DNA from 3 places in the Corallincola holothuriorum genome. Region 1 is predicted to be linked to each of the others. Evidence: predicted binding sites of a transcription regulator. Region 1 holds the regulator's gene; each other region holds the start of a gene.

Evidence for each region. Region 1 encodes sigma-54, which starts transcription at its own class of promoters, with help from an activator protein. Its sites were predicted from a motif close to GTTGGCACGNNNNTNGNNT; they were not measured.
Region 2: DU002_RS04045 (superinfection exclusion B family protein) is a predicted target of sigma-54. The motif match lies at 4,839-4,857, and genes of this name have one in related genera.
Region 3: DU002_RS17760 (FlgO family outer membrane protein) is a predicted target of sigma-54. The motif match lies at 4,218-4,236, and genes of this name have one in related genera.

Annotation. Positions count from the first base shown of each region.
Region 1 covers NZ_QPID01000005.1:63,535-73,357, reverse strand. The annotation lists gene lptC (LPS export ABC transporter periplasmic protein LptC) at 1-292, shown strand, start outside; gene lptA (lipopolysaccharide transport periplasmic protein LptA) at 282-812, shown strand; gene lptB (LPS export ABC transporter ATP-binding protein) at 816-1,541, shown strand; gene DU002_RS09455 (RNA polymerase factor sigma-54) at 1,631-3,127, shown strand; gene hpf (ribosome hibernation promoting factor) at 3,159-3,446, shown strand; gene ptsN (PTS IIA-like nitrogen regulatory protein PtsN) at 3,455-3,904, shown strand; gene rapZ (RNase adapter RapZ) at 3,901-4,773, shown strand; gene DU002_RS09435 (HPr family phosphocarrier protein) at 4,779-5,057, shown strand; gene mgtE (magnesium transporter) at 5,154-6,512, shown strand; gene pmbA (metalloprotease PmbA) at 6,574-7,959, opposite strand; gene yjgA (ribosome biogenesis factor YjgA) at 8,052-8,579, shown strand; gene DU002_RS09415 (Ig-like domain-containing protein) at 8,603-9,823, shown strand, end outside.
Region 2 covers NZ_QPID01000002.1:229,942-239,764, forward strand. The annotation lists gene DU002_RS04030 (porin family protein) at 1-836, shown strand, start outside; gene DU002_RS04035 (putative bifunctional diguanylate cyclase/phosphodiesterase) at 857-3,319, shown strand; gene DU002_RS04040 (hypothetical protein) at 3,338-4,141, opposite strand; gene DU002_RS04045 (superinfection exclusion B family protein) at 4,203-4,799, opposite strand; gene DU002_RS04050 (paraquat-inducible protein A) at 4,998-5,633, shown strand; gene DU002_RS04055 (paraquat-inducible protein A) at 5,617-6,279, shown strand; gene DU002_RS04060 (MlaD family protein) at 6,272-9,004, shown strand; gene DU002_RS04065 (2-amino-4-hydroxy-6-hydroxymethyldihydropteridine diphosphokinase) at 9,008-9,505, shown strand; gene DU002_RS04070 (SDR family oxidoreductase) at 9,434-9,823, opposite strand, start outside.
Region 3 covers NZ_QPID01000013.1:71,433-81,255, reverse strand. The annotation lists gene DU002_RS17790 (2-hydroxyacid dehydrogenase) at 1-540, shown strand, start outside; gene DU002_RS17785 (GNAT family N-acetyltransferase) at 597-1,169, shown strand; gene smrA (DNA endonuclease SmrA) at 1,172-1,756, opposite strand; gene DU002_RS17775 (TraB/GumN family protein) at 1,811-2,695, opposite strand; tRNA gene DU002_RS17770 (tRNA-Arg) at 2,775-2,851, opposite strand; gene DU002_RS17765 (flagellar assembly protein T N-terminal domain-containing protein) at 2,910-4,088, opposite strand; gene DU002_RS17760 (FlgO family outer membrane protein) at 4,320-4,901, shown strand; gene DU002_RS17755 (FlgO family outer membrane protein) at 5,068-5,619, shown strand; gene DU002_RS17750 (LPP20 family lipoprotein) at 5,637-6,095, shown strand; gene DU002_RS17745 (hypothetical protein) at 6,251-6,649, shown strand; gene flgN (flagellar protein FlgN) at 6,676-7,104, opposite strand; gene flgM (flagellar biosynthesis anti-sigma factor FlgM) at 7,127-7,459, opposite strand; gene flgA (flagellar basal body P-ring formation chaperone FlgA) at 7,545-8,237, opposite strand; gene DU002_RS17725 (chemotaxis protein CheV) at 8,359-9,288, shown strand; gene DU002_RS17720 (CheR family methyltransferase) at 9,320-9,823, shown strand, end outside.

The sequences.
Region 1 (9,823 bases):
CGGTAAGCGTTCTGGTTGGACCTTAAACGCAAGCCATGGTGAATTAGAGCAAAACAACCTACTGCGTTTATCAGAAGATGTTGTGATCACCATGCTAACAGCACAGAATCAAACCAATACCTTACTGACAGATTATGTTGACATAGACCTGACAACCAATGATGTCAGCAGTGATCAACCAGTCACAGTAAAAGGGCCTGGCTACCGACTCGATGGAGTTGGATTAAAGGGCAACGTCGAACAAGAGCACATCGAAGTGCTAAATGATGTAAAAGCGACCTATGAACCTTAAAAATAGATTCACCTTCAGCTTAGTCGGCTTATTGCTGACCACATCGGCTTCCCTAAGCGCCGTTGAAAGTGACTTTAATAAAGAAGTCCGCGTGGATGCAAAACGCCAAAGTATCGATATTCAAAAAGGCATTATTTCCTTCTTTGACGACGTCACGGTAAATCAAGGCACATTACAGATCTTTGCCGACACTTTGCAGGTTGAGCAATCCGCGGGCGCAGGAAAAGAGGTGCTCATCGCAGTCGGTAAACCAGCGAAGTTCAGTCAGGTCTTGGAAAGTGGTCAAAAAATGCATGCCGAAGCTGCAGAGATCCGTTACCGATTAGCAGATAACACTATCCAATTAACTGGTGCAGCGGTACTGACGCAGCAAGACAGCGTCGTGAAAGGCGAAACTATTCATTACGATATCGCCAAACAAAAAATGGTCGCAGAAAGTGGCACAGATAAAGATGATCGCGTGACAACCATTTTTCTCCCCGAACAGCTGCAACAACAGCTCGGCGAAAGTAAGGAATAAACCATGGCGACATTGAAAGCCAGTCAATTAGCCAAGAGCTACAAAGATAGACAGGTAGTTAAGAATGTCTCTTTAGCGCTGAATGATGGCCAAATAGTTGGCTTATTGGGACCGAATGGGGCCGGTAAAACAACCACCTTCTATATGGTGGTTGGACTGGTACCCAACGATAAAGGGCGCATCACGATTGACGATGAAGATGTGACCCTTTCACCCATGCATATCAGAGCGCGCAAGGGGATCGGTTACCTGCCACAGGAGTCCTCCATCTTTCGTAAACTCAGTGTCGCTGACAACATCATGGCAGTACTGCAAACCCGTCCAGAGTTAAGCCGGTTACAGCGCACGGAAACCTTGGAACATCTGCTAGAAGAGTTTAGCATCACTCACATAAGAGATAGCTTAGGTATGTCACTGTCAGGTGGTGAACGCCGTCGAGTAGAGATAGCCAGAGCGCTGGCTGTGGAACCTAGGTTCGTGCTGCTGGATGAGCCTTTCGCTGGCGTAGACCCTATCTCAGTCACAGATATAAAAAAGATTATTCAACACCTAAGAGACCGTGGTCTCGGTGTATTGATCACTGATCATAACGTGCGAGAAACACTCGATGTGTGCGAATATGCTTATATCGTTAGCCACGGAGAGTTAATCGCCGAAGGAAAACCGGAACAAGTGTTAGCCGACCAAAAGGTACGAGACGTATATCTCGGGGAACAATTCCGGCTATAGTGTAAGTAACCAGCGTTGATACATCGGGCTCTTTTGAGTGCCGATTAACGATGACAGCAACAGCATTATTTTAAATGTCACGGAAGTAGATGAAACCGTCATTACAGTTACGTTTAGGTCAGCAACTCACCATGACGCCGCAATTGCAGCAAGCAATCCGGCTATTGCAATTGTCGACGCTCGACCTTCAGCAAGAGATCCAAGAAGCGCTGGATAATAATCCGCTACTCGAGCAAAACGAAGCGGAAGAAACCAGTGAGCAAGTTAATGGTGAAAGCCATACCGCGACTGACAAGCTGGAACAAACCACGGCTAATGCTGAAAATAATCAGTCGGAAGAGCGCGAAGATGCAGCCATGGAAACATCTGAGGCGCTCAACCAACAACAAATCAATGAAGAACTGCCTACCGATACAACCTGGGATGACCACCTTTCAGCAGCGCCCGTTTCAGGTTCCTCGTTCAGTGATGACGCCGACTTTACCTATCAAGGCGAAACCACAGAGTCGTTGCAAGATCATCTGGAATGGCAGATGCAATTAACCCCGTTCACAGATGTCGACAGAGCCATTGCGACATCGATAATCGATGGGATTGATGAATCGGGTTACCTGACGGTCACCGCCGACGATATTCTTGCTTCTTTAGGGCAGGAAGATATCGAACTTGATGAAATAGAAGCGGTCATTAAGCGAGTACAACTGTTCGACCCTATTGGCGTAGGTGCCCGCACATTGCAGGAGTGCCTGCTGGTACAACTCAATCAGTTTGCCAAAGAGACACCTTGGCTAAAAGAGTGCCGCCAGGTTATTGGTCAGTATATTGACCTGCTAGCCAGCCGGGATTATCGCCAATTGATGCGCAAGACCAAACTGAAAGAAGACCAGCTACGTGAAGTTCTGCGGGTGATCCAGTCGTTGAATCCGCGCCCCGGCAGCGCAGTGATCAGCGGTGATGAGCAATATGTAATCCCCGATGTGTCGGTAATGAAAAAAGCTGGACGTTGGGTGGTTGAGCTAAACCCTGACTCGGTACCCAAGCTGAAAGTAAATCAGCAATACGCAGCGATGAGCCGGACGGTAAAGAACACTACTGACAGTCAATATATACGCTCTCATCTGCAGGAAGCGAAGTGGTTCATCAAAAGTCTGGAAAGTCGTAACGACACCCTACTCAAGGTCGCCAACTGTATCGTACAGTTCCAACGCGACTTCTTTGAGTACGGCGATGAAGCGATGAAGCCAATGGTACTCAATGATATTGCCTTAGCGGTTGATATGCACGAGTCCACCATCTCTCGGGTAACCACACAAAAATATATGCATACCCCGCGGGGTATTTTCGAACTCAAGTATTTCTTCTCCAGTCATGTCAGTACTGAAAGTGGCGGAGAATGTTCTTCAACGGCAATTAGAGCGTTAATCAAGAAACTTGTGGCGGCAGAAATCCCTAATAAGCCTTTGTCAGATAGCAAGATTGCTGACCTACTGGCAGATCAGGGAATTCAGATAGCGCGGAGAACCATTGCGAAGTATCGGGAATCCTTGTCTATTCCACCGTCAAATCAGCGAAAAAGCCTGCTATAGCAGGCAATAAAACTAAATAAGGATGAGGTCTATGCAAATCAATCTTACCGGCCATCATGTAGAAGTAACAGACTCTCTGCGAGAGTATGTCGACGGAAAATTTAGTAAATTAGAGCGCCACTTTGACCACATCAACAATGTCCACGTGATCCTCAATGTTGAGAAATTAACCCAAAAAGCCGAAGCCACACTGCACCTAAATGGTGGAGAGATCTTTGCGAATGCAGAGCATCGTGATATGTATGCAGCTATTGACTCGTTGATCGATAAACTCGATCGGCAAGTAATAAAACACAAAGAAAAGCTAAATGCTCACTAGAGATGTCTATGGATATATCATCCATACTTAGCCTGGACTGCACCCGAAGTGCAGTCCATGGTTCAAGTAAGAAACGAATATTAGAAATGGCCAGTGAATTGGCAGCCAAACACTTGCCAGAACATGGCCACAAAGCCATTTTCGAAAGTATTCTAGAACGTGAAAAGAAAGGCAGTACCGGTATAGGTAACGGCATTGCCATTCCCCACGGTAGGATCACTAACGCCAATAAAGCAGTCGCCGTGTTATTGCAGTGCGATGAGCCTATCGCCTTTGATGCAATTGATAACAAACCGGTGGATCTGATTTTCGCCCTCTTGGTTCCAGAACAGAGTTGTCAGGAACATCTGAAGACCTTGTCGGCTATCGCCGCCAAATTGTCAGATAAACAAGTCCTCAAACAGCTCCGTTGTGCCGCTAACGATCAACAATTATACGAAATTATCACCGATTCATGACCAGCACTGACGTGGCCGCAAAACCCAAACTAACGATTGTCAGTGGCCGCTCAGGCTCAGGCAAAAGTGTTGCGCTTCGCGTATTGGAGGATTTAGGTCACTACTGTGTCGACAACCTGCCGGTAGCCATGCTACCGACACTGGTTGCTCAAGTAAGTGGGCACTATAGCGATATCGCCGTCAGCATTGACGTCAGAAACCTGCCCGAAGACCCTCATACGCTGGAAACAATTCTCGACCTTTTATGTCAGCAATGCCGCTGTACGGTTCTGTTTATGGATGCGCAGCAAAGTGCATTGATCCAGCGCTTTAGCGAAACTCGACGGCTCCACCCACTCTCCAAACATGGTGTATCTCTGGAGCAAGCGATTGAAGCAGAGCAGCGCTTACTTGAACCGCTTATCTCCCGTGCCGATCTTCAGATAGACAGCTCTCAGTTGTCGATACATCAGCTCAGCGATCTGGTGCGAGAACGGTTACTAGGCAATGCTGATCGCCATCTGGTTTTAGTATTTGAGTCCTTTGGCTTTAAATACGGTATTCCGCAAGACGCTGATTATGTGTTTGATGCACGATTCTTGCCCAACCCCCATTGGGAACCAGAACTACGCCCCATGACCGGATTAGATGCCCCTGTTGAGCAGTTTTTTAGCCGCCAACCTATCGTGGCCAAATTCATCTGGCAGATAAACAACTTACTCAATACCTGGTTGCCACATCTGGAACTGAACAATCGAAGCTATGTAACCGTCGCTATCGGTTGCACCGGTGGACAACACCGTTCTGTGTTCATTGCCGAAACATTGGCAAAACAGTTCAAAGAGTTACGTAACGAAATTCAGATCCGTCACCGAGAACTAGGTCATTAGTCTTTATGACACAACGCATTGAAAAGAAACTACTGATAAAAAACAAACTGGGTTTGCATGCCCGCGCAGCAACCAAGTTAGTCATGCTGGTCAACAAATTTGATGCCGAAGTGATGATTGAGCATCAAGGAAAATCCGCTTCCGCCGCCAGTGTCATGGGACTGCTGATGATGGAAACCTGTATGGGGCAAGAGATCCAGGTCGTTGCCGAAGGGGATGAAGCACAGCAGGCATTGGATGCTGTTGAGTCCCTGATCAATGACAGATTCGACGAAAACGAATAATCCTCACCTGTTAAAGAAAAATTCTCTCTATTTTTCTGGTTGTTACGATACAATTCCGCTATCGAACTTTTTTAATCGATTGGAGGGCTTAAGGCGATGGCTGAAACTTTAGAGCAAGACCTTACCCAACAAAAATTAAAAGAGGTAAAAAGTGCCCTAGATAGCGGCATGTTTATCCATGTTCGCCGCATTTTGCAGGAGATGGATCCTTCTGATGTCGCCCTTCTGTTTGAGTCAACCCCCACTAAGGGCCGTGCGGTCCTATGGCAGCTGGTCGATCCTGATCTGCATGGCGAGATCCTCGAAGAGCTGTCGGAAGATGTAAAAGACAGCATTATCCGCTTAATGGACCCGGAACTGGTCGCTGCGGCCACCGAAGGGATGGATACCGATGACTTAGCCAACCTGTTACGGGGTCTCCCAGACAGCGTCTATCGCGAAATTTTGGCACAAATGGACGCGCAGGACAGGCACAGGGTTGAAGCCGCCCTCTCCTATCCTGAAGAGACCGCTGGCGCGATCATGAATACGGATACCGTCACTCTGCGCCCTGATGTCACTGTCGATGTGATATTGCGTTACCTGCGTTTGAAAGGCGAACTGCCAGAAGCCACCGATAACCTCTATGTGGTTAATCTTCGAGACGAGTTACTTGGGCAAGTTTCACTCACCACCTTAGTTACCGCCAACCCCAGCGCCACCATTGCCGATGTGATGGACACGGGGGCAGAAAAGATCCCTGCAGACATGGAGGAAACGGAGGTTGCCCAGATGTTTGAACGTTACAACTGGATCTCCGCGCCCGTGGTTGATGACCGAGGTGTCCTGCTGGGCCGTATCACTATTGATGATGTCGTCGACATTATCCGCGAGGATGCAGAACACTCAATGATGAGCATGGCGGGTCTGGATGATGAAGAAGATACCTTTGCTCCAGTCCTCAAAAGTACCAAACGACGTACAGTATGGCTGGGGATCAACCTCCTGACCGCACTCATGGCGGCCTTTGTCAGTAACCTGTTTGAAGACACCTTAGCGCAGATGGCCACATTGGCCGTATTGATGACCATCGTTCCCAGCATGGGCGGGATCGCCGGCAGTCAGACCCTAACACTGGTGATCCGCGGCATGGCATTAGGCCACATTGGTGACAGCAACTCGCGCTGGCTGCTAGGCAAAGAAGCATTAATCGGGCTGTTAAATGGTCTGATCTGGGCACTATTGATCGCCGCAGTAGTCGCAGTATGGAAACAGGATATTAGAGTCGGGGCGGTGATCGCGTTTGCCATGTTGGTGAATATGGTTTGTGCTGGAGCCAGTGGTGTAATGATCCCACTGCTAATGAAGCGAATGAATATCGATCCTGCACTGGCCGGTGGCGTGGTGCTCACCACCATTACCGATGTCGTCGGTCTGTTCGCTTTCTTGGGTGTTGCCACCTGGTTATTGCTCTAGCCGCTAGAGGCAGCGTTACCGACAAAGGCTGCTGCCAACAGCCTTTGTCATGCATAGCCGATTAGTTACCCGCTACCCGCATGTTCTCCAGCAGAATAGAGCCTGAGTGCATCGCGCCGCGATAATCGACATCGTTACCCACTGCGACGATCTGTTGGAACATATCTTTAAGATTTCCAGCGATAGTGATCTCTTCCACCGGGAACTGGATCTCACCATTTTCGACCCAAAAGCCAGCGGCACCACGGGAGTAATCACCAGTCACTATGTTGACGCCCTGCCCCATCACTTCTGTCACCAACAAGCCTTTGCCCATCTTTTGCAACAACGCTTTTTGATCACCATCGGTACTGGCCACTTGCCAATTGTGGATCCCGCCAGCATGGCCGGTCGACGCCATTCCCATTTTGCGAGCCGCATAGCTGGTCAACAGATAGCTCTGCAATACACCATCACTGATAATATCGCGTTCAACAGTGGCAACCCCCTCCGAATCAAATGGACTGCTACCAAGTGCCCTTGGCAAATGCGGACGTTCGGTGATATTGAAAAACTCAGGGAATATCTTCTCGCCCAGCTGATCCAGCAGGAAGCTGGATTGACGATAAAGGTTACTGCCAGATATAGCGGCTACCAGATGACTGACAAAGCCACCCGCCATCTCGGGCGAAAACAATACAGGCACACTGCAGGTATCCAGTTTGCGGCCACCAAGGCGCTCGACGGTCTTGCGGGCGGCTTCCTCGCCAACCTTTTCTGCACTCCATAACGCTGCCGGATCTCGGGCGACAGAATAACCATAATCTCGCTGCATCTGTTCGCCTTCAGAGCCGATCACCACACAGCTCAAGCTATGTCGCGAGCTTCGATAGCCATGCAGAAAGCCATGGCTATTTCCGTAAACCCGGGTGCCATTGTGCGTACCAAAAGTGGCACCATCACTATTGACGATGCGAGGGTCATGGGCCAGAGCAACCGCTTCTGCACGGCTTGCCACCGCAATCGCATGTTCCACATCCATCGCTTGTGGGTGATAGAGATCCAGATCCGGTACCTCTGTCGCTAACCAGCTTTTATCAGCAGGACCATTACAGGGGTCTTCAGACGTATGACTTGCGATATGTACGGCTGCTTTCACCGCCTGAGACAACGCCTCTTTACTGAGATCAGAGGTAGATGCAGATCCTTTCTGATGCCCCATATAGACACTGATCCCGAGCGCACCATCCTGGTTAAACTCCAGCGTATCGACCTCACCTTTGCGCATCGACACCGACAACCCCTGTTGACGGCTGATAGCCACTTCGGCACCACTCACGCCTTCAGACTTAGCCAACGCCAAAGCATCTTCCACGGCTTGCTTTAATATGGGTAACTGCTGTTCAAATTCGTCCTGCTGCACAAAAATTCCGCCATCTGAGGTATCGTTAACCTCATAATACTGCAATCGGCCTCAACTCTCAGCTTCTGACTGGATAGATCAGTGATCCATGTGGTATAGGTTACTCATCTTCCTTAAAAAAACAGTTCAATATCTTCATGGGTAAGACCTCAGACAAAAATCAGCCAGACGAAGAGCTGATCTCAAAATCTCAGCAGAAGCGAGAAATGCTTGCTTTACAAAAACTGGGAGAACAGTTGACCACGTTAAAGCCAGCTGATTTAGCCAAAATCCCATTAGAAGAGTCACTGGCTGATGCAGTGAAACTGGCTGTACGGATCCGCAACACTCGAGAGGGCTATCGCCGCCAGCTGCAACTGATTGGTAAGCTGATGCGCCATGCCGATGCCGACGCGATCCGCCAAGCGATCGAACAACTGAACAGTGTCCATCAGCAGGGAAATGCGCTCTTTCATCGCCTGGAAAAGTGGCGTGACGAGTTAATTTCCGGTAGCGATGAAACCATTAACCAATGGATGGCTGACTATCCACTCAGCGATCGGCAACGACTGCGCCAGTTCGTTAGACAAGCAAAGAAAGAACAACAACAAAATAAACCACCGAAATCAGCCAGAGAACTCTTCCGCTATCTGCGGGAGCTGGCCGAAGCGAGTGAAGATAAATAACAATCAAATAAGGCCCGGGCAATATGATAAGCAAAGCACTTTCCCGTTACCTGTTTACTCTGTGTACCCTACTTTCTTTAGTCGCCTGCAATGGCAGCTCCGGCGATGGCGACTTTAACGAATTCAACCAGCTTGAGTTAACCCTCAGGAACAGTGAAGGTGATAGCACAAATACTCTGACCGCTGGCGAAACCGCTTGGCTTGAAGCGAAAGTGGTCGATGTGTATGGCGAAGGGATCGACGGCCAGATCGTCGATTTCAGCAGTTCGTTAGGCTCTCTCAGCGCCAGCTCAGCCCTCACCGACGGTGGCGGAAAAGCCAGGGTGCAATTGCTAACCACCGGCGTCACCGGGGCCGGCACTCTCACCGCGAGCACCACACTGGAGTCCGTTGATGGCAGCAGCGAAGAGACCCTTACTGCATCAAGTAATTTTCAGGTCAACGCCAGTGGCGGTACAAACGAAGCATTACAACTCACCATCCTTGCCGATGACTGCCTGTCACCGACCTCACCAAGTTTTGTCGCTGGTAGCAGCTTTTGTTTGCAAGCCAGCCTAAGTAACGATGATGGTCCCGTTGTCGATACTATCGTCAGTTTCAGCGCCCCTTTGGGAACCTTGGCCAGCGATTCTCGCCTGACCGACGCCAATGGTATCGCCAACGTTTTAGTAAGCAGTGATGACACCAGCGTTGGTGCAGCAACCGCAACGGCAACGACTGGTGAGCTTAGTGAGCAAGCTGTTTATGAATTCACTTCCACTGGTGATATCGGCGGCGGTGAGAGTCCTAGCCTAGCAATAGTGATGCTGGATAGCGGCACGCCGGTGAATAGATTTAATGCCGGCAGCAACGTACAGCTACGGGCAACCTTGTTAGATGGCGAGAGCCAACCGCTGGAAAATCAGGTGATCAGCTTCACTGCAGGCTTAGGGACTTTAACCCCCTTCACCGCCCTAACCGCAGCGAACGGTCAGGCGGAAGTGACGCTAACCGGAACGGACACCGATCTCGGTGCAGATCAAGCGATAGCCACAGTATCAGTCGACGACTTAACGCTATCTGCCAGCCTCAGCTATGAGATCCTTGCTCGTGACGCTATCGGCGACGGCGACACCATATTGCTAGGATACTGGCCTGACAAAGCCGATCCGGCCAGTTTTCAAAATGGCGTGGTTGGTATAGCCACTGACAGCATCAGTGCAGGCGGTACCGTGGGTCTCACCGTAGATTTAGTTGAAATGGCG
Region 2 (9,823 bases), on a different contig from region 1:
GGTATAAAAACCAACATGGCCTCTATCGGGACAGTCGTGACGTGCCTGCGGCACAACCGAGCATATTTTTACCTCAGTCTATCTACTGGGATATGTACCGCGATCAAACTTTAAATACCGATGGCTTGTCCCTGCTTGGTTTTCATCAACTCGAAGCGGGAAGTTTCGAATGGCAGTTCAGTGGTGGTGCGACTGATATTCACGATGATATGGAAAAGTGGGTACTTGGTTCTGAGTCAAGCGGTAAATATCAGGAGGACTGGGTGGTGCAGGGCTCCGGCTATTTCACTACCGCTGACGGAGCTTGGACGGCTGGGCTGAGTGTCCTCCGCTCCAATCTTGATTTTCATGCAGACGATGGTTCGCAAGCATTTTCCGGACAAACCTACGTTTGGGAGTCAATCGCGTCGCTACGTTATAGTGCAGCGACTTGGGAAGCGACCTTTGAGTATATTGACGATCAATTCAAGCTTTATGGTCTCTACTATCCTGGGTTTCGCGACCGTTCTCACAGTGATGGCTACTATCTGCAGCTGCGCTACTTCCTCACCCCTGAGTTGACCTTGTTGGGGCGTTACGATGCGAAATACTTAAACAAAGATGATCGTGATGGCAGCGATTTTGAGCAAGCCACTGGTGCGCCGAGTTATTTTATGTACAGCAAGGATTGGACTGTCGGGCTAACCTATGAGGTAGCTGAAGATTGGTTGGTGCGCGGTGAGTACCACTATGTAGATGGCTCTGCCTGGCTACCGCCTCATCTCTACCCTGATGTGGTTACCCATGATCAGAAATATTGGAATCTGTTTGCTATACAGGTTTCCTATAGCTTTTAACTGTGTCGACTAGGAAGAGTATGCAACGTCGATTCATCAGTATTCGCTGGCAGTTCTCTGTCGGTCTCGTTTTTCTACTTACGGTGTTGGTGGTTAGCCTGCACCTGTTATCTATTTCTCGGATGGAAGATCAGCTGGAAACTCAGTTGGTCAATTCAAATATCGCGCAGCAAAAGACTTTTCTGACATTGTCCGAGATGATGGGTGATCGGCTGATCGAATTTAGCGACATTGTGCTTGGAGAACCTGATCTGGATATGTTGAGTACAGATCAGGGCAAACAGCTGCTACTGCAGGCCGTTGATGACTATTGGGCAGCCAATCAGTTGATTTGGCGTCTAGAGTCCGCTTGGTTGTTTGGCGCTAACCGTGAGCAATGGGGAAGCTGGGGCGATGTCTCGCAGCCCCCTCCTTGGATCTGGCTAGAAGAGATTATGGTGAAAGTTGACTATGTCTCTCGCATCGGTTGTGCTCAGCGCTGCGTCTATTACATCGGCGTACCAGTGAATTTAGGCAAGCAAGGCATTGGTGCGCTGGTGGTGTCTTTGTCGCTGATGGATCTGGTGATCGCCCTGCGTCACTCACACCGGATTGACGTTGCCATTGTCACTCAGCGACAAGCAACTGCGCAGGATCAGCTCCCCTATTTGAATGGTTGGAATGTCGGTATATCTTCACTTTCTTCGAAGGATCGCTTTCTGCCCATACTGGAAGAGACTGCGGCAAAGGTACCATTAGATAGGTTGTTTGAGGGCGGTATTACTGCCGTCGCAGAAGATAATATTCGGCTGTCTGCGGTCAAAATCAGTGACAAAGTGGCGCATCTAAATGATGGCTATCTTATCCTGATTGACGATATTTCTGAGCAGAAAGCGGAGATTGAACGTTTTCGCGATAACAGCGTACTGCTTTCTGCCATGGTGATGTTGGGTGGTTTGCTGCTGGGCTTGATCCCTATTTCACATGTCGTGGCCAGAACCAACGTGCTGGCAAAGATGATGCCGATGGTTGCCGAGCAAAAGTTTGAACAGGTGCGGGCGTTACTGACTCGCCGGCTTAGGCTTTATCGTGATGAATTTACAGTATTAGAAAGTGCCGCTGAAACCCTTAACGAACAACTTGAAAGCCTTGGGCACAAAGTAGAAAAACGAACTCATCAGCTTGAACGGATGGCGATGTACGATGAGCTCACTGGGTTACCTAATCGACACTTACTGTTGCAAACTCTGCGAGACGACGTACTCAATATCGGCACTGATTATCAACAGTTAGCTGTGGTGCTTATTGATCTCGATGAGTTCAAACGGATCAATGACACTTTGGGTCATGATGCCGGGGATGAACTGTTGAAGGATATCGCTCAACGCCTGCAGCGCTTTGAGCACCTCGCTCGTGAGACAGTGTTTTTGGGTCGTTTTGGTGATGACGAATTCACACTGCTGCTTAAACTGCAAGACGATGAGCAGCTGACTCGCCAGTTACAACAGATCCGAGAGGTAATAAGAGAGCCGGTTAATTTACGTAACGAGACGCTGGTGATTAACGGCAGCTTAGGCATTGCATTGGCTGATTCCGGGCAGCTAACGGCTGAGGAGTTAATGCGCCAGGCTGATACCGCGCTTTATCAAGCCAAGTCGAATGGTAAGAACCAATATCGCTTTTTTGATCCGGTCATGGCTGCAGATGCTTATAAGCGTTTGGCGATGGAGTCGGAGCTGCGACGTGCTGTACAAGAAAAAGAGTTTTGCCTGTTTTTGCAGCCACAAATTGCCTTGACCGGTCGAAAGTTGGTGGGTTTTGAAGCCTTGATCCGTTGGCGTCATCCAGAAAAAGGTCTGGTATTTCCCGATGAGTTTATTCCGCAACTGGAGAACAGTGAGCATATTGTCGCTGTGGGTTATTGGACCATCGAGCACAGTATGGCGATCCTGCAACAGCTAAAACTGCAGGGACTTCCCGATATTAAGATCGCTATCAATTTAACCTCGCATCAGTTTGATGATGAAAAATTGGGGGCCTTTATTTCAGATAACCTGGCCAGATATGGTTTGAAAGAAGCGCAGATTGAACTGGAACTGACTGAAAATACCTTGATTGGGGATATCGATAAAGTGCTGACCCAGATGCAGGAGCTGAGAAAGCGTGGCGTTTCCCTGGCGATTGATGACTTCGGTACGGGCTACTCTTCACTAGAGTATTTGCGTCGCTTACCTGTAAACATTCTGAAGATTGACCGCTCTTTTGTGATGGATCTGGACAACGATGAAACGGATCGGCAATTAGTACAAACTATTTTGGCGATGGCGAAAAATATGCATATGGATGTCGTGGCTGAGGGGATTGAGAAACATAGTCATATCGACTTTTTGGCGGAAAGAGGCTGCGGCTATGGGCAGGGCTACTTTATATGTCGGCCAATCGATGAGTTGCAGCTGATGATCGCAATTGATAAGCATCTGATCGACGGCCGTTGGCTTGGCTGATTGCGTGTCGTTATGGTTTTAGGAGATGTCATTGTCGTTAGTGGGGTTCTCTGTTTCTTCTGTTGTTTCTGTGCTAACTGGCGCTTCTGATCCATGTGCTTGCTCTATTTGAGCTTGTTGCTGCTCACGTACTTTTCTTTTTTCCGCTTGCCGCAATAGGTACAAGGTGTCACTTCCTAGTCGTTTACTGACGTGGGGCGGCAAATCATCCAAAAGATAATCCCCTTTCTGCTCGACCACTAGCTTGAGGTATTTGGGGATTGATAGCCCTCCAACCTTGGTGATCCTTACCTGTTCTGATAAGTGGCGCATTACCCTGTTTACCGCCGCGTTGGTAAATGCAAGCAAGGCTTTATCGTTGCGGTCGCCTGTTCTGTGGGCATACTCAATAAACTCTTTAAGATGGCGAACATGGATCAAGCGACGCATGTTGGCTGGATCCCACAAGCTAAATTCCATCTTGGGATTTAGGCGCTGATATTCGTCTATTTCGTTGTCGCCAAGGTAGGGAAAGCAGTGAACTTCAAAGCCCCAATCAGTAAACAGTTGATAGACCGCCAAGCGGGGCTTGTGTAGTTGTCTGGTGGCAGGATCTGTGAGTAGCTCTGAATTCCAATGTCGACGATTTAAAATATGCTTAAGGGCATGATCAAAGCCCTGTTTGAACATGCCGTCTAGATCTGCCGCTGCCGAGGCAATCTTTTGGAAAAGGGGAGGTACATCTCCCCAGGTCGCTTTGTATTTTTGTTGCGTGATCTGCTTTAGTGTCAGACCCTGAGGAGTCGATTTAGCCGTTGGCGACAATGGTTTGTTTCTCATCATGAACCTAGTCTGCCAAATATAGCGCTGTCATCTGCACTTGGCTATTGTCTGGGCCACTCAATCAGGCCGCAATTCTCCGACGTCGCATGCGCATATCTTTAATCACAAATGCTGGACGAGTTTGTTTCAGGTAACGAATTTGCTCTTCGGTCATATCGCCGACAGGTAGCTGCAATACGCGGCTGGTCAGCTTCGGACGTGCCCATTGATGAAGTGCGAAACCTTTATAGGCATCGGTTTCTTTCTCATCCGGTGCTGGATTCCGCAGCAGTACATGTGCTTCGAGTAGAGCTCTTACCGCCGGCTCATGGTCTGGTAGCGTAATGGTGCTGCGACGTTGAATAAAAAACTCTCGCAGGATAGCTCGCTCTTGGTGATCTAACATTGTCACTTTTTCGTCGATCGCTTGCTTCATCTCTTGGCGACGTCGGCGGTTGAGCACCCAAGAAAAACTTTCCGAGGCGGTCTCGCAGATGAAAATCGCTGACACCAGAAAGAATGCGATCCCCAACATAGGAGAGATCTCTTGGATAATTTCGGTCAACCCAAAACGCTCGATGATACGTGCTGGGCTAAACAACATTAAGGCGCATAGTGCCCAGATCCAAACCAATAGCTTTCTTGGTTGTAGTATTTGATTCCAGCTTAGTTGCGACATGATATTCAATTCCGTCAAAGTGATGACACTCTTCTGGATAAGCAAGCTTCGTGCCCAAAAAATTAGTTAATTAACTGCTAAGTAAGATCATGCTCCCGAATTGACAGATAGTGCTTGAGCTAGATAAAGATTATTATCTATAGTCTGTTTAAGATTAATAGCTTGCGTATGGCAGGCAGCAATTGAGGCGGGCCGTCGGTGTCGCATAGTACAAAATCCTTGCCCGAACATGGCCATCTCACTGCGTGTCACGAATGTGACCTATTAGTCAATCTTCCCCATGAACGGGTTGGCTATCGTCTTAAATGTCCCTGTTGTGGTTATGTGATAGTTGACACTCGCTATGATGCCTTAGGCAAAACCCTTGCCGCTTCCCTCGCTGCGCTTTTGTTATTTATTCCTGCCAATCTGCTGCCCATTATGGCGATCAATATTGGCGACATGGGGCAGAGTACAACCGTATTGCAAGGCGCCCAATTGATGTGGCAAGCGGAGTATTTCTGGGTTGCCTTTATGGTGGTGCTCACCGCTTTTATTGTGCCGCTGCTGGAGTTGAGTTTGTTGTTAAGCATTACCGTGCTGGCGAAGCTAAGACGAGGTATGGGATTTGTGGTCAGCGCAGTCAAGGTTTATCAGAAGATCCGCAGTTGGGGCATGTTGGAAGTGTATATGTTCGGCATTTTGGTTTCGATTGTGAAACTGGTCGATCTGGCTGATTTAGTGGTCAACGGTGGGCTTTACTGCTTCGGTGGCTTGCTGTTTTGTTCAACCTACGCTGCCGCGAGTTTTGATCCACATGAAGTATGGGAGATCGTTGATGAAACCAAACACTGATCCAGAAACGCCAGCGGCCAGTGGAAGGGCTATTCATCGTGGATTGGTGTTGTGTCACGACTGTCATAAGTTGAATCGCTGGGACATCAAACAAGCTCACGCAATTCAGCGTTGTGGTCGCTGCGGTGCCAAGATGCATCCTCGCAAACCTAATTCTTTAGCGCGTACCTGGGCTTTGTCTATCACCGCAGCGCTGTGTCTGATACCTGCCAACATTCTGCCTATTATGACCATTATCAGTTTCGGCAAGGGGCAGTCAGACACCATCATGTCCGGTGTTATCGCTTTGATCCATTATGAGATGTACCCGATCGCGTTAGTGGTGTTTATCGCTTCGGTGGCGGTGCCCGTGATGAAGTTGTTGGGGATCTGGATACTTTGCTTGTCGGTGCAGTTTGGCTGGAATAGCAGCCCTCGGCAGCGAACCGTGTTGTATCGGATGGTTGAATTTATTGGCAAATGGTCGATGTTAGACGTGTTTGTTATCGCCATTCTAGTTGCATTAGTTAATTTAGGGGCGCTGGCGACGATTGAAGCTGGCCATGGCGCTACCGCATTTTGTTTGGCGGTGGTGATTACAATTTTTGCGGCTGAAAGTTTTGACAGCCGATTGATTTGGGATCAGGAAGAGAATCGCAATGAGTGACGTTGAAAGTAATAACGACCAAAGCAATTCCGACGATATCGCCGAAGCGTTAGTTGAGAAGCGGAAAGGTATCCCTATGGTCTGGCTGTTGCCACTATTGGCGTTGGCCATTGGCGGTTGGTTGGTCTACAAAAGTATTACCGAAGCTAAGCTGCCAGTTAATATTGCTTTTGATACGGGTGAAGGGATTGTCAAAGGTAAAACCGAAGTCCGCTACAAAGGCTTTACTATCGGCGTGGTCGATGACCTGATTATGAACAAGATGCTTGATGGTGTGACCGCTGTGGTTCTGTTTGAGCGCGATGCCGAGCGCGCCCTTCGCGAGGGCACCCAGTTTTGGTTGGTTAAGCCTGAGGTCACTTTGGCCGGCGTGTCTGGTCTCGATACCCTGTTGTCTGGCAACTACATTGCCGTCGATTTGGGTGATAGTAATGGTAAGCCAGCAAAAGATTTCGTAGCCTTGCCGAAAGCGCCGCCTATGGACGATAACACGCCGGGCCTGCATATCACTCTCTATTCGGAAACACTCGATTCTCTTGCTATAGGTTCACCGCTGTTATATCGCCAGTTGCAAGTCGGTTCAGTTACCGATTACAAGTTGGAAGAAGACGGTTCTAAGGTTAGTGTCAAAGTCCATGTTGAACCGGAATACGAAAAGCTGGTGACGAAGAAAACCCGCTTCTGGAATATCTCCGGCGTCGATATTCAGGGAGGGCTAGACGGCTTTTCTGTGGATGTCGGTTCTCTAGCAACCATCGTTGCTGGTGGTATCGCGTTTGGTGATGCTTCCGGCACTGGCGACGCCAGTGCCGCTGAAGATGGCGATACTTTCAGCCTTTTCAAAAATTTCTCTGAAGCTGAAACGGGGATCTCCGTTAAGGTTCATTTTGAAGATGCCAGCGGTATTATCGAAGATAAAACCAAGGTTAAGTTCAAAGGGCATAATATTGGTATCGTGGAGGATCTTCAGTTTAACGAGGATCTACGTGGTGCCACAGCAGTCTTGAACCTAGACCCCATGGCCGAGCGCGCCTTGATGTCCGACACACGGTTTTGGGTGGTTCGCCCGACGTTAACCGCCGGCGCTGTGGAAGGGATGGATGCGTTACTCTCGGGGCCATATATTTCTGTCGCTCCAGCCTTAACTGGTGAAGCGACCCGTGAATTTGTTGGCTTGGACGATGCGCCACCGATCAGTTGGGATGTGCCGGGGCTGCACCTAATTCTGAACTCACCCTCAGCCGCTTCTTTAGAACGTGGCAATCCTATCTTTTATAAGCGTATCGAAGTGGGAACAGTGCAGAGTGTCGACCTACAGGACGATGGTCAACAGGTCAATGTAACTATCTATATACACGAAAATTATCAACATCTGGTGAATGACAAGACCCGCTTTTGGCATGCCGGCGGGGTGGATATTGAAGGCAAGCTGAGTGGCATTAAGATCCGCACCTATTCTCTTGTTTCGATGCTTTCTGGTGGTCTTGCTTTTGATACGCCGCCAACGAAAGAAGCCCCTAAGGCGGTGCGTAATGGTCACGAATTTAGTTTATTTGAAAGCTATGGTGACGCTCACGCAGATCGTATTGATAGTCAGATAGACACCTCGGCGCCGGGTCGATATCTGGTGGTGGAAACGCCAGAGCCTGGTGGATTGCAAATTGGTGCGCCCGTTGATTACTTGAACTTGACCGTGGGTGAGGTGATCGGGCTGGAATTAAATGACGCTAACGACGGTGTACGTGTACATCTGCGGATTGAGCCGCGCTTTGCACATCTGGTTCGTGAGGGCAGTCATTTTTGGCGTAGTGGCGGTATTGATGTCTCTGGCGATTTAAACGGCATTACGCTTCGTACGCCTTCATTGGCTGCGCTGGTTCTGGGGGGGGTTAGTTTTGATACACCGAAAGAGCACCTGCAGTCGGCATTGGCGAAAAATGGAGCCACCTACCTGCTGGCTGATAGCTACAAAGCTGCTCATGAAAAAGGACTAGAGATCAGTATTAAGTTTGCCGACGGTGTCGGTCTTAAAGCCGGATCAGAGCTCAAGCTTGAGGGGATGGTGATTGGTCGGGTTAAAAAGGTCACACTGGATGATTCCCTATCAGGTATTAACGCTGTGGTGTTGGTAGAAAAATACGCCGAGCAGATTGCCCGTCATGGCAGCCAGTTTTGGATCGTGCAACCGCACCTAGGGCTGGTTGAAACCTCCAATTTAGATACGCTGATTAGCGGTGTCTATGTGCAGACGATACCGGGTGACGGTGAGCAACGATTGAGCTTTGAAGGGTTGCAAAGGGCGCCGCAGCGAACACTGACTGCTGAAGGTCTGAATGTTGTGATCAAAACGCCGCGCCTGAACTCGATGAAACGCGGTGATCCTGTGCTCTATCGTCAAGTGGAAGTTGGTGAAGTCATGGGATACGAGTTGGCAGATACCGCTGATCATGTGCGGGTGTTTGTAAATATTCGTCCCCGTTACCAAGCTTTGGTGCGTGATAACTCAGTGTTTTGGAGCGCATCAGGTATTAATGTCGATGCCGGTATTTTTAGTGGCGTTAAGATCCAGACTGAATCGTTGGAAAGCATTCTGGCTGGGGGTATCGCGTTTGCGACACCTGAGCAGCCTGGTAAGCAAGCCGCGGATGGCGATAGCTTTATGTTGCGTGCCGAAGCCGATGAAGCTTGGCTGAAGTGGGCGCCAACGATTGCTTTGGACAGATAATCGGTGTCGAGTTATTACCTATGTAGCATCGGTAGCAACATTGATCCAGAGTTACATGTCGAGCAGGTAATCACTGAGTTGGTGACACGCTTTGGGCGTGTCACCCTTAGCCCGTTTATCTATACCGACCCTGTAGGGATCGCAAGCCAGCGCCGCTTCCTGAATGCGTTGTTTTGGTTTAATACCGCACAGCCCGAGGGAGCGGTCAAAGCCCAGTTTAATGCATTGGAAAAGAGTCACGGTCGTGACCGCTCTGATTCAGAGCGAAGTGTGAAAGACCGCACCTTAGACTTAGATATTATCGCGGTGTCTGCAACGCCTCAGTTTGAGGCACCATCAGAAAGCTACTTGCAACCCATTGTGCAGAGCCTATTTGCAGACCAAGCGCTGCCAGTAGGGGTGGAGTTTGCCGAGTTGAACGTTGCCGGTTTAAAGCTCGGCAACCGAGCGACCGCCGTCGACCTGGATCCGACTACCCGTCATATATCGATTAGCGATTAACATTGCTAGTGCTTGCCAGATAGGCTCAAATCCGCCCTCTTGCGCCAGTGGTGTTTTGGCTAATATACGCTGTTTATACTCATCATCATGGCTATCGAGAAACATGATAGGCCCAGGCTCTATGGTATTGACCCTGATTTGGGGAGCCAAACTGCGGGCATAAGATTGGCAGAGGTTATCTAGCCCGGCTTTGGTTGCGCAGTAGGTAGCAAGCGCAGGGTTGGGATGATGAATATAGATATCAGTGATGGCGACGATAGACGGGTTATCCGCTTTAACTAACAGTGCTTTGAGCTGCTCTGTGAGCAGCGCTGGCGC
Region 3 (9,823 bases), on a different contig from region 1:
GCAACGCCTAAATACAACGTCGTTGTGCTTGGGGCTGGGCAAATAGGCAGTGCGGTCGCTAGGGCGCTGGAGCAGCAAGGGTTTCATGTTGTGCGCTGGGTGCGAGAACCACGCGCTGACGATGACACGGCGATATGCGGTAAAAAACTTTTACATGCCGCTTTGGCAAGCGCGGACTATGTGATCAATACCTTGCCTTTAACCAGCGCGACTCGGGGTATTCTCAACGGGGAGCTGTTCGCTGAATGTCAGCGAAGTTGCTACTTGATTAATGTGGGGCGAGGGGAGCACTTGGTGGAGACTGATCTGTTGGCTGCACTCAGCGATGGTCAGCTCTCGGGGGCGACGTTGGATGTTTTTATGCAGGAGCCTTTACCTGCGCAACATCCCTTCTGGCAGCATAGAGACATTGTCGTGACACCCCATTGTGCGGCCTTGACCGATCAGCATGCTGTGGTTGCGCAAGTGATTGATAATTATCGCCGTGTTAGCCGCGGACTACCTATGCACCATTTGATCGATCGAAACCGGGGTTATTGAGTCGGCCGGGCGACCATTCGCCACTGTTTATATCTGTTATTGCGTTGGAGCTATTTTTGAAAAAACAAGTGACCACTTACTATCTGGAAATGACGACACCTGATGACCTTGTTGCCGCTGAGCCTGTAGCAGGTTTTTCTGTTCAGCGCTGTCAGCATATCGTGCCTGAGTTCAACCAATTCATGTTTCGTGCCGTGGGCGGTCCCTGGCGCTGGTATAGCCGTTTGGGGTGGGACTACGCTGCGTGGCTAAGCCACCTTACTGATGAACGTGTCACCACTTTCATGGCTACCTACGATGGTAGCTTGGCAGGTTACTTCGAACTGTTTACCCATCCAGATAACAGTGTCGAACTGCACTTCTTTGGTTTATTGCCCACGTTTTACGGCAAGGGGTTGGGTAGCCGTCTGCTTGTTGAGGCGATACAGAGTGCCTGGTCGTTAGCGCCAGAACGTGTTTGGGTTCATACCTGCAGTGAGGATCATAAGTATGCCCTTGCCAATTATGAACGCCGTGGCTTTCACTGCTTTAACCAGCAAACTGAATGGGAAGAGTTGCCTGAGGACGATAGTCCACAGTGGTTAACGGCTCCCTTTGTTTTTAGTCAACTAAACCGCCACAGAGGTTGAAGTTAGCCGCGGCGATGTTGAATGCGTTCTTTGGTCTCGAGCTTTTTTGTCGCGCCCTTTTTTAGCATCACGTAGACGGCGCCTAGTCCGCCGTGGTGGCGTTGACAAGTGTGAAATGCTTGTACTTCAGCTAATGCTTGCAGCCATTGATTAACGGCACTTTTAAGTAAGGCGGGGGGCTTGGAGTGACGACCAATACCATGGACTATGATGGCGCTTCGCACCTCCATTCGGCGGCAGTCATCAAGAAACCCTTTGACCGCTAGTCGCGCTTGCTCGACGGAGTGTTGGTGCAGGTCCAGTCTTGCTTCGATCTGATACCGTCCTTGGCGTAGCTTTTTAAAAACACCATGTTGTACACCTGGGCGCACAAAGCTCAGCTCATCGTCAGGCCCGATCAAATCGCGGATCTCTGTTGATAGCGGATCATCTGGCTGAGATAGGCTGGCCTGTGCGGCTTCCCGTTTGGCCTGTTTCTCTTGGTCTAATCCTGCACGTTTTGAGTGATGGGCAACCGTTTCTGTTCCGGCCAATTTTTTAACGTCCGCCATCTCGGCATCAAATAGTAGATACTCATCATCGCTCATTGGCGCACCTCTAACTCATTGCCACTGTTACCAGCGCTTGCTTGCCATTGTGGCTTAATAGCTGACAGCTTTTACTTGGTAACCAGCTTGGCGAAAGCTGTCCAAAATATTCTCCGGGCCAACTAAATGCGCAGCACCGACGACCACGAATAGCGTTTCTTTCTTCATCATTGGCTTCAGTTGTTGCAGCCAATTTTTATTCCGTTTTAATAGCAGATGTTCAACAAACAGTTTATCCGCCTGTGTGTCGTCTAGTTCTTCACTAAATATGGCGCTAAGTTCACTGCTGTTACCTTTTTCCCAAGCGGTCATCATGCGTTGGGTGTAGTCACTGCTGCTGTCTGCTTCGTCCAGTACTTGCTGCAACATACTGCTGCCTTCGCCGTCAGCTGCCAACATCGCATTAATCTGTTCGGCAAGGGTTTCTAAGCCGTAAATGGCTTTACCTGTTTTTATTGCCTGTTGACTAAAGTACTGGTCGACACCCCAATTTGGATCTAAACCCATGGTTAAATAATAGTGTTGGCCAATGAGCAGAGCGACGGCCCATGGACGTAACTGCTGAATGCTGTTTGCAGGCACGCCTAAGCGCTCGGCTGTTTTCATCGTTTGCCGGTATAGCGATGAGGGGATGTGGGTTTTTAGATCGCTGCCATCGAGGTACATCCCGTGCTGCATCATGAGTTGCATCATTTCCATTTGGATGGCGGATTCATCGGCCATGTCGATTTCCATCACCAGCCTTTGGCTCTGCTTGAAGCGTTGCTCGATGGCGCTAGGAAGTGGGTAGTAGCGGGCTTCGCCCATATGCACAGAACCAAAGAAATAGCTGGTATGCCCTTGTTTACTGACTTCAAAAAGTGCGGGGGAAATAGCGGCCATGACAGAGCAGGGCAGAAAGATGAATAATGCTAAAGCCGTGGCATAGAGTGCACGCATATTGAAGTCCATAGTCGGGTGGTAGAGGAGATAACTTTGCCCTGATGATGGGGGATATTGCAAATAGACTCGGTAAAAATGGCGCTCCCGACAGGATTCGAACCTGTGACCTGCCCCTTAGGAGGGGGCCGCGCTATCCAGCTGTGCCACGGGAGCGAATATTTTTACCGCCGACGAGGTCGGCGGTCAGCATTATACTGGTCTAACGCTGAAATTAAAGCGTACCGGTAAGTTCGACCAGATCATGGATCTGAACGCCGCTTAGTAGTGCCGGATCGGTCACTCGGGCAACGGCGCGGTTTTGATAGGATTCAGTGATCCGTAACTGGACGGTAGTGGGCAGGAGTCGTACGTGTTGTTGGTTGTCTTGCCCATCATGAGCAGCACGGTGCAGCAGGGTTAGTCGGTCACCAACACGGATGCCATTGCTGACTCCGATATCGACTTCAACTGCGTCGTTCCTTACATGGGTGATGCGCCCGCGTCCTGGAGTGCAGCTTAACGTCGTATCTATATCTGTGAGTAGCTGCGACATGACATCGGAGACGGCATTACCATAGGCTGATTCCCAAAACTGGCGAGAGCCTAAAGCCACCGCTTCTTCTGCTTTAAACTCCCACGGGGCTTTACTGCGATAACTTCTCTCCAGCGTCAGTTCGCCACTGATACCATCGATAAGATAAACCATCAGTTCGAAATTCCGCTCTGGCGGTGAGTAGAGCCACTGCTGCCATTTGCGAACCGGCAGGTCACCATTGAAGGAGAGATCTCTGATCTCTGCAAACAGTACTAACTGGGTATTGGTTTTCTCGGTCACGACCAGCGGTAGGAGTGGTGAAACCACGCTGCGGTTGTTGTAAAGGGAAGGGTTAAAGGTTGATATTTCATTTAACCAGCGCTTTGGATAACTGTGCAGACTCTCCGCTCTAAGATGGTCGTACAGCCATTGGCTGGTATGCAAACCGATCTCGTCAATGCTGCCAGTGCGCGCATTGATCCGATCGTTGACCTTAAATCGTGTCAACAGCAGTGACTTTCTTGATCTGCCATTCTGGCATTGTAACTGCTGTGGAAAGAGATCAGCATGGATCGTAATAAACAGCGTGTCTCCGCTACGACGCTCCGAAAGCACGCGCACATCTCGCACGGTTCCGGCTGTGCGGATCTCAAATTGGTCGTTAACGATTTTGCCGGCGGCAACTTCTTGCAGGCTTGTGACCGTTCCTCCGGCAAGAACTAGTGCATTTTGGATCGCTTGCTGTGTTGCTCGCTCTCTGGCACTGGCGACATCGCCTGAATAGATAGCTGCGCGGCCTTCTGCTTCATACCAAATCCCCAGGCTCGGGGCGCTAAAAAGCAACAGGAGGCAGGCTAGCAGTTTGTTTCTCATCATTTGCTCCAGTCTGTTGAGGCGGCAGGCGTTAGTGACTAACGCGGTGTCAAATCAATGACTATCTTTTAATGGTGTAAGGTGCTCGCAAAAATTAGGCCAGTTAGTCGTGCGGGACTAAATTTATGAGCCTATGGCACAGCATTTGCTTTGTTTTAGGTGAGAACAATCCTTTGACGTGGGGTAGAGAAGCCGATGGGCCTTTTAAGAATTTTCCAAAGCATCCTCTTGGTGATGGCCATAAGCCTGGGATTGGCCGCGTGCTCGACCAGCGAAGAGGAGGCTGTTTATATTCCTGAGTCAGCTCCACCGATACAGACCGCAGACCTTGCTACGCATGTGAAACAGATGGCGCTGCAGCTGATTGGTTCAAGCCGTTATGTGTCAGCAAAGACCCCGATTGCTGTGACCAGTTTTGTCGATATCGGTACGCTGGAAAGTACAGATATATATGGCAATCAGATATCTGAATTGGTGATGGTTGAACTGCAGCAAATGGGTTGGACCTTAATCGATTTCAAGTTTACTGGAGACATTGATGTGACACCCCAAGGGGATTTCACATTAAGTCGAGATTACCTGCGGTTACAGCATCGCCATCCTATTGAATATATTTTGACTGGCACTTTAGTGCGCGGTAGCAATGGTATGCAGGTCACAGCAAGGATCGTCGGCGTTGAGTCACGGGCAATAGTGGCAACTGCGGCGACATTTTTGCCGCTGTCACTGTTTGTGGAGCAAGCTGGTATGCCTGCCGCGGGAGGCTACGTTGCTCGTGAACCGCAATCAGGAATGATTATTCGTAAAGGTGGCTAGTGGAGACAGGCTAGAGCTAGCTCGACCAGACACTCAAGCCTTTAGTTCGGTTGCCGATACTAAGGGTAATCGCATTTTATAAGAGGTCAGTATGCGTTTTGCATCCTATGGTTATCTACCGCTTCTCGTCGCTATGCTCTCTGCATGCGCGACGGAGACACCACAAATGTCTGCTGAGGAGCCTCGGATGCCAATTGAGCCGGTGGCGACCCATGCGCTGTCTGATGAGGCTTGGGCAAGCAAAAGTCGTTCAGTCATGATCAGTAGTCATGTTGAGGCGATGGCTGAAGAGCTTGTTGGCACGATGTCGCAACGTTGCTTCAAAATGATGGCTGTCGCTTCTTTTGTCGATATCGAAACGTTAAATGTCAGCTCTCCGTTGGGCACAGCATTAGCGGAAAGTTTTATTACTCAAATGCAACAGCAGGGCTGTAAAGTCGTCGACTTTAAGCTGCGAAATGACATCCTGGTGACCTCGACAGGAGATTTTGTTTTTAGTCGTAACTTCAACCAACTGAAAGGTGACCTGCCCATAGTGCAAGTGCTTAGCGGAACGCTGCAGCCGATGTCTAAGGGGGTGCAGGTTAATGTGCGACTGGTGGATATTGCCAGCAAAATTGTGGTCGGGTCTGCTCAGGGATTTATCCCCAATGAGCTGCTCGCCGAGATCACGCCGAGTAGTATGCGGGACGGTGTGCAATTGATGAAACAAGGGTGATGACAGAGGCAGTTATGATGAATATTCAGATATCAGTGATGTTGTTTTTGTCCTTGGTGCTTTCTGGCTGCAGTCAGATGTTTGACAAGCATGTGGAGTGGGAATCTGTGCCCCCAGATCACTATCCAGTTTTGCATGCCGTTGGCTATGCCCCGATCAGCTCGCAGCCTGGCTTGGATGAAAATACACGAATGTTGCAAGCGATAAGGGCGTCTAAATTGGATGCTTACCGTGAACTTGCTGAACAGATTTATGGCCAACAAGTGACTGCTGGCAGCAGCATGGGAGGCAGTGAGCTGTCGGAAGATCGTCTGCAAGTAGCTGTTAGTGGTGTTGTGCGCGGAGCTAGGGTTATCAGAACGTACCCATTAGGCGATCTCTATGCTACGGAGCTGGAATTGGACATGGCTGATGTACAGCGTGTCTATCAATCACTTAATCCGCCCCGTCGAATTCACGACGTTCAGTACTATTAGTCTTATCCGTGAAATCGTATCAAGTTTATTTTTTCTTGAGCGGGTATGAAAAATTACCCGCTTCAAAAATCCTGCACTAACCTTTAGATAACTGTTAACTGAACTGGCAGGCTGCTGTAACGCTATCCAGTTTCATCGTCGCGAGGATGACAGCAATGATGAAGCGCCCTGTATATGAATTACTTCCCTATCTTTATTTGTCAGCTGGGTTTATCGGTATCGCCAGTTTTGAGCTTGGTTGGGGGCAAGTGTTTGCCATTTTGTTATTTCTTGGTGGTGCTGATATTTGGATCTTGCGGTCTAATTATCGGCGGAAAGATAATGGCAAGAATCAACGCAGAGTCCATGATCGGATTCGACCGTTTTGGCTCTATGAGGCGTTACCCTTTTTAATTGTGTGTATTAGTGGTGTGGTACTTGCCGCGACCCGCGATTCAGCATTAAGTTGGTTGTTAGTGGCGCCAGTGGGTTACGCATTTTGGCGTGTTGAACAGCGAGTTGAATACCGACAACACGGCTGGATGCAGCTAACGGACAGTCATTCGACTAAATAATCTTGCTAGGCGGCAGGGCGATAAAGTTAAACTTTAAAGCCATGCCCCAGTTTGCCACCGGATTTTGCCTGACCTGTTTGGTCGTAGGTTACCCCTGCTTTTTCATTTCTAACACCTGCCAGCATGCTCTGTAATCGCGCTAATCCTGCCATACTCATTTTTAACGCTTGACCGTTAATCTCATTGAGTTGCTTGCAGGTTTCTAACATCAGTTCGATCTGTTGCCGAGCCTCATTGTGGTTGGCGTTCTCTTTGCTGGCGAGTAAAGGGGCTAGTTGCGCATCGGCTTGTTGCAATGCGGTCAAGTGATGGGTTTTCTGTTGCGAGATGTCGTTGATTTTCTCTATATCGCGGTGCTTTAGAGCCTCAAGCTCCTCTTTTAGCAGCCGTTGCAACGCCTCAAGCTGCTGAACCTGATGATCCAGCAGTTGTTTGATAGGGTCCTGGTTTTCCAAGCGCTTTACTCCTGATTGGTATCTAATTTATACCAAACAGCTCAGACTCCAGTTTTGTCATCGCTTTCGCCAGCTTGTCAGGATCTACTTTGTAGTTCCCCTCACTGATCGCCTTACGCAGTTCCGCGACTTTCTCCTGACTAACAGAAGGTGCTTTAGCCATCGCCTTTTGCGTTTGCGCCAGTTGCTGCGCCTGCGGTGTTATTGAAACCGAATCCTGTGCCTGTTTGGCACTTTGTTCAGGTGCTTTTGCCTGTGTTGTGGCCTGCTGCTGGACGTTTTGCTGTCTCGCTTGCTTATTGGCCACCACATCCTGTGGTCTCCCAGGCACAATCTTATTCAGATCAACCGCCATTTGTGCTTCCTCGTGGGATAAAATCTCGCTATCCCTTTATCGGCAACCACCTGACAAACTTTAATACTAATTTGGTATTTTTTTGTTAGATAGCGACAGTCACTACTCCGACTGCAGACACCTGTGCCTCAAGGGTGTTTCCTGACCGACTGTTTTTAATTCTCACTCGTTCGCCGAGACTGGCATCGCTTAACGCTATACCGTCAGCTCGAATATGAAAAACATCGGACTTCACCACGATTGTAACTGTTTCTCCTTTGCATACAACACAGAGCTGTTGCTCCAAGATGGGAGAGTTGACACGTACCTGACGTTTAAGCTTGGCACCGATCACAGATTCCATCTCAGAAACGACGCTGCCTCTCGTTAACATGTTTTCTTGATAAACTATTTTCAAATGCTGCCGATTAAGCACTGTGCCTTTCGCTAGGCCTATTTTGGCGACGACGACTTGGCGCATCTCTTTAATTTTTACTGGCAGATAGATCCGCCAGGGAGATGAGCCTTTGCAATGCAATTGTACGGTGACATTCCGACTGAGGCGCTGTTTTCCGGGGATCGCCGCTTCGATATCTGAATCGCATAGTGTGTATCGTGAGCGTGCATCTATTTTATTCGCGGTGATATCCCGCTTGATGTTGTCGTCGGGAAACTGAGCTGCAATAAAGGTTTCAGCTAAGTTTTGTAGGCGCTGGTGAGACTCCCATTGTTCATTGGCATGCACAAACTGTGAACTTGTGACAATAAAAAATATTAGAGTTTTAGTTAATCTGTTCATAGGTTTACTATGCTATGTATTGTGTCAGATGAATGAAGGCGTTCCGTCCGTCAAACATCAGTCACGCAAATTTATAAAAGGAGCGCTGCAATAAGCGTGCCTTTAAATGATGGAGTAAGCTATGGCGGGTATTCTAGACACGGTCAATCAGAGGACTCAGTTGGTTGGCCAAAACAGGCTGGAATTGCTGCTTTTTAAACTGACAGGGCGTCAGCGTTTTGGCATTAATGTGTTCAAGGTCAAGGAGGTGCTGCAGTGCCCGCCATTGACTAGCATTCCCCGTTTACACCCCTTTGTTCGAGGCCTTGCTCACATTCGCGGTAAAACCATCTCCGTGATCGATTTAGGCCAAGCGATTGGCGGACGCCCAATTCAGGATCTGTCGAAGTGCTTTATTATCATTGCTGAGTATAATCGCTCGATTCAGGGCTTCTTGGTCGAGTCAGTAGAACGGATCGTCAATATCAACTGGGAAGCGATCTTACCTCCGCCGAAAGGGGCCGGACGTTATAGTTATCTCACAGCTGTGACGGAAATAGAGAACGAACTGGTTGAGATACTTGACGTTGAGAAAATTCTCGATGAAATAGCGCCGACAGATACCGAGGTCAGCGGTGATCTGATTGATCGCACGTTAGCCGATACAATTGCTGGCCGTGCCGTTTTGATTGCTGATGACTCCAGTGTTGCGAGAAATCAGATCAATAGAGCCCTCAGCTCGTTGGGGTTGACCACCAAGCTGGTAAAAGACGGCAAAGAAGCCTTAGATCTTTTGAAAGAAGAGGCTGAATCCGTTGACGATATTAGAGAAAAATATGCTTTGTTGATTTCAGATGTTGAGATGCCCGAAATGGATGGGTATACCTTAACCGCTGAAATTAGAAATAATCCCAAGTTGCAGGGGTTATATGTCATCCTTCATACCTCTTTGAGTGGGGTATTTAATGAAGCCATGGTGAAGAAGGTCGGTGCAGATGACTTTATTCCAAAGTTCAATCCGGATGAACTGGCTGGTGCGGTTACTCAAGCGATAGAGAAGAGTAATAAATAATCATGATAGCTTTCGAGTAGACGGTGTAGACGTGCCACATAAAACAATAGCTGAATCCGAATATAATGAATTTCGGAACTTTTTAGAGCAACAGTGCGGTATCGTACTGGGCGAAAACAAGCAGTATTTGGTAAAAAGCCGCTTGTCACCTTTGATGAATAAGTTCGGTTTGGCATCGATGTCTGAGTTGATCCGTCGCTCGATGCAGCCTAGAGAGCGAGAGCTGCGCGCATCAGTGATTGACGCGATGACAACCAACGAAACCTTGTGGTTTAGAGATACCTATCCTTTTGAACTGTTGAAGAATCGTATTCTGCCTGAATATGCTCGTCATCGTGGCCCCGTCAAAATTTGGTCGGCGGCAAGTTCTTCGGGTCAGGAGCCATACTCTATTGCTATGAGTTTGTTGGAATACCAGCAAAATAAGCCGGGGGCATTACCGGGTGGTGGAAAGATACTTGGGACAGACATATCCAATAGCATGTTGGAGCAGTGTAAGCTCGCCGAATATGACTCTTTGGCGTTGGCTCGCGGT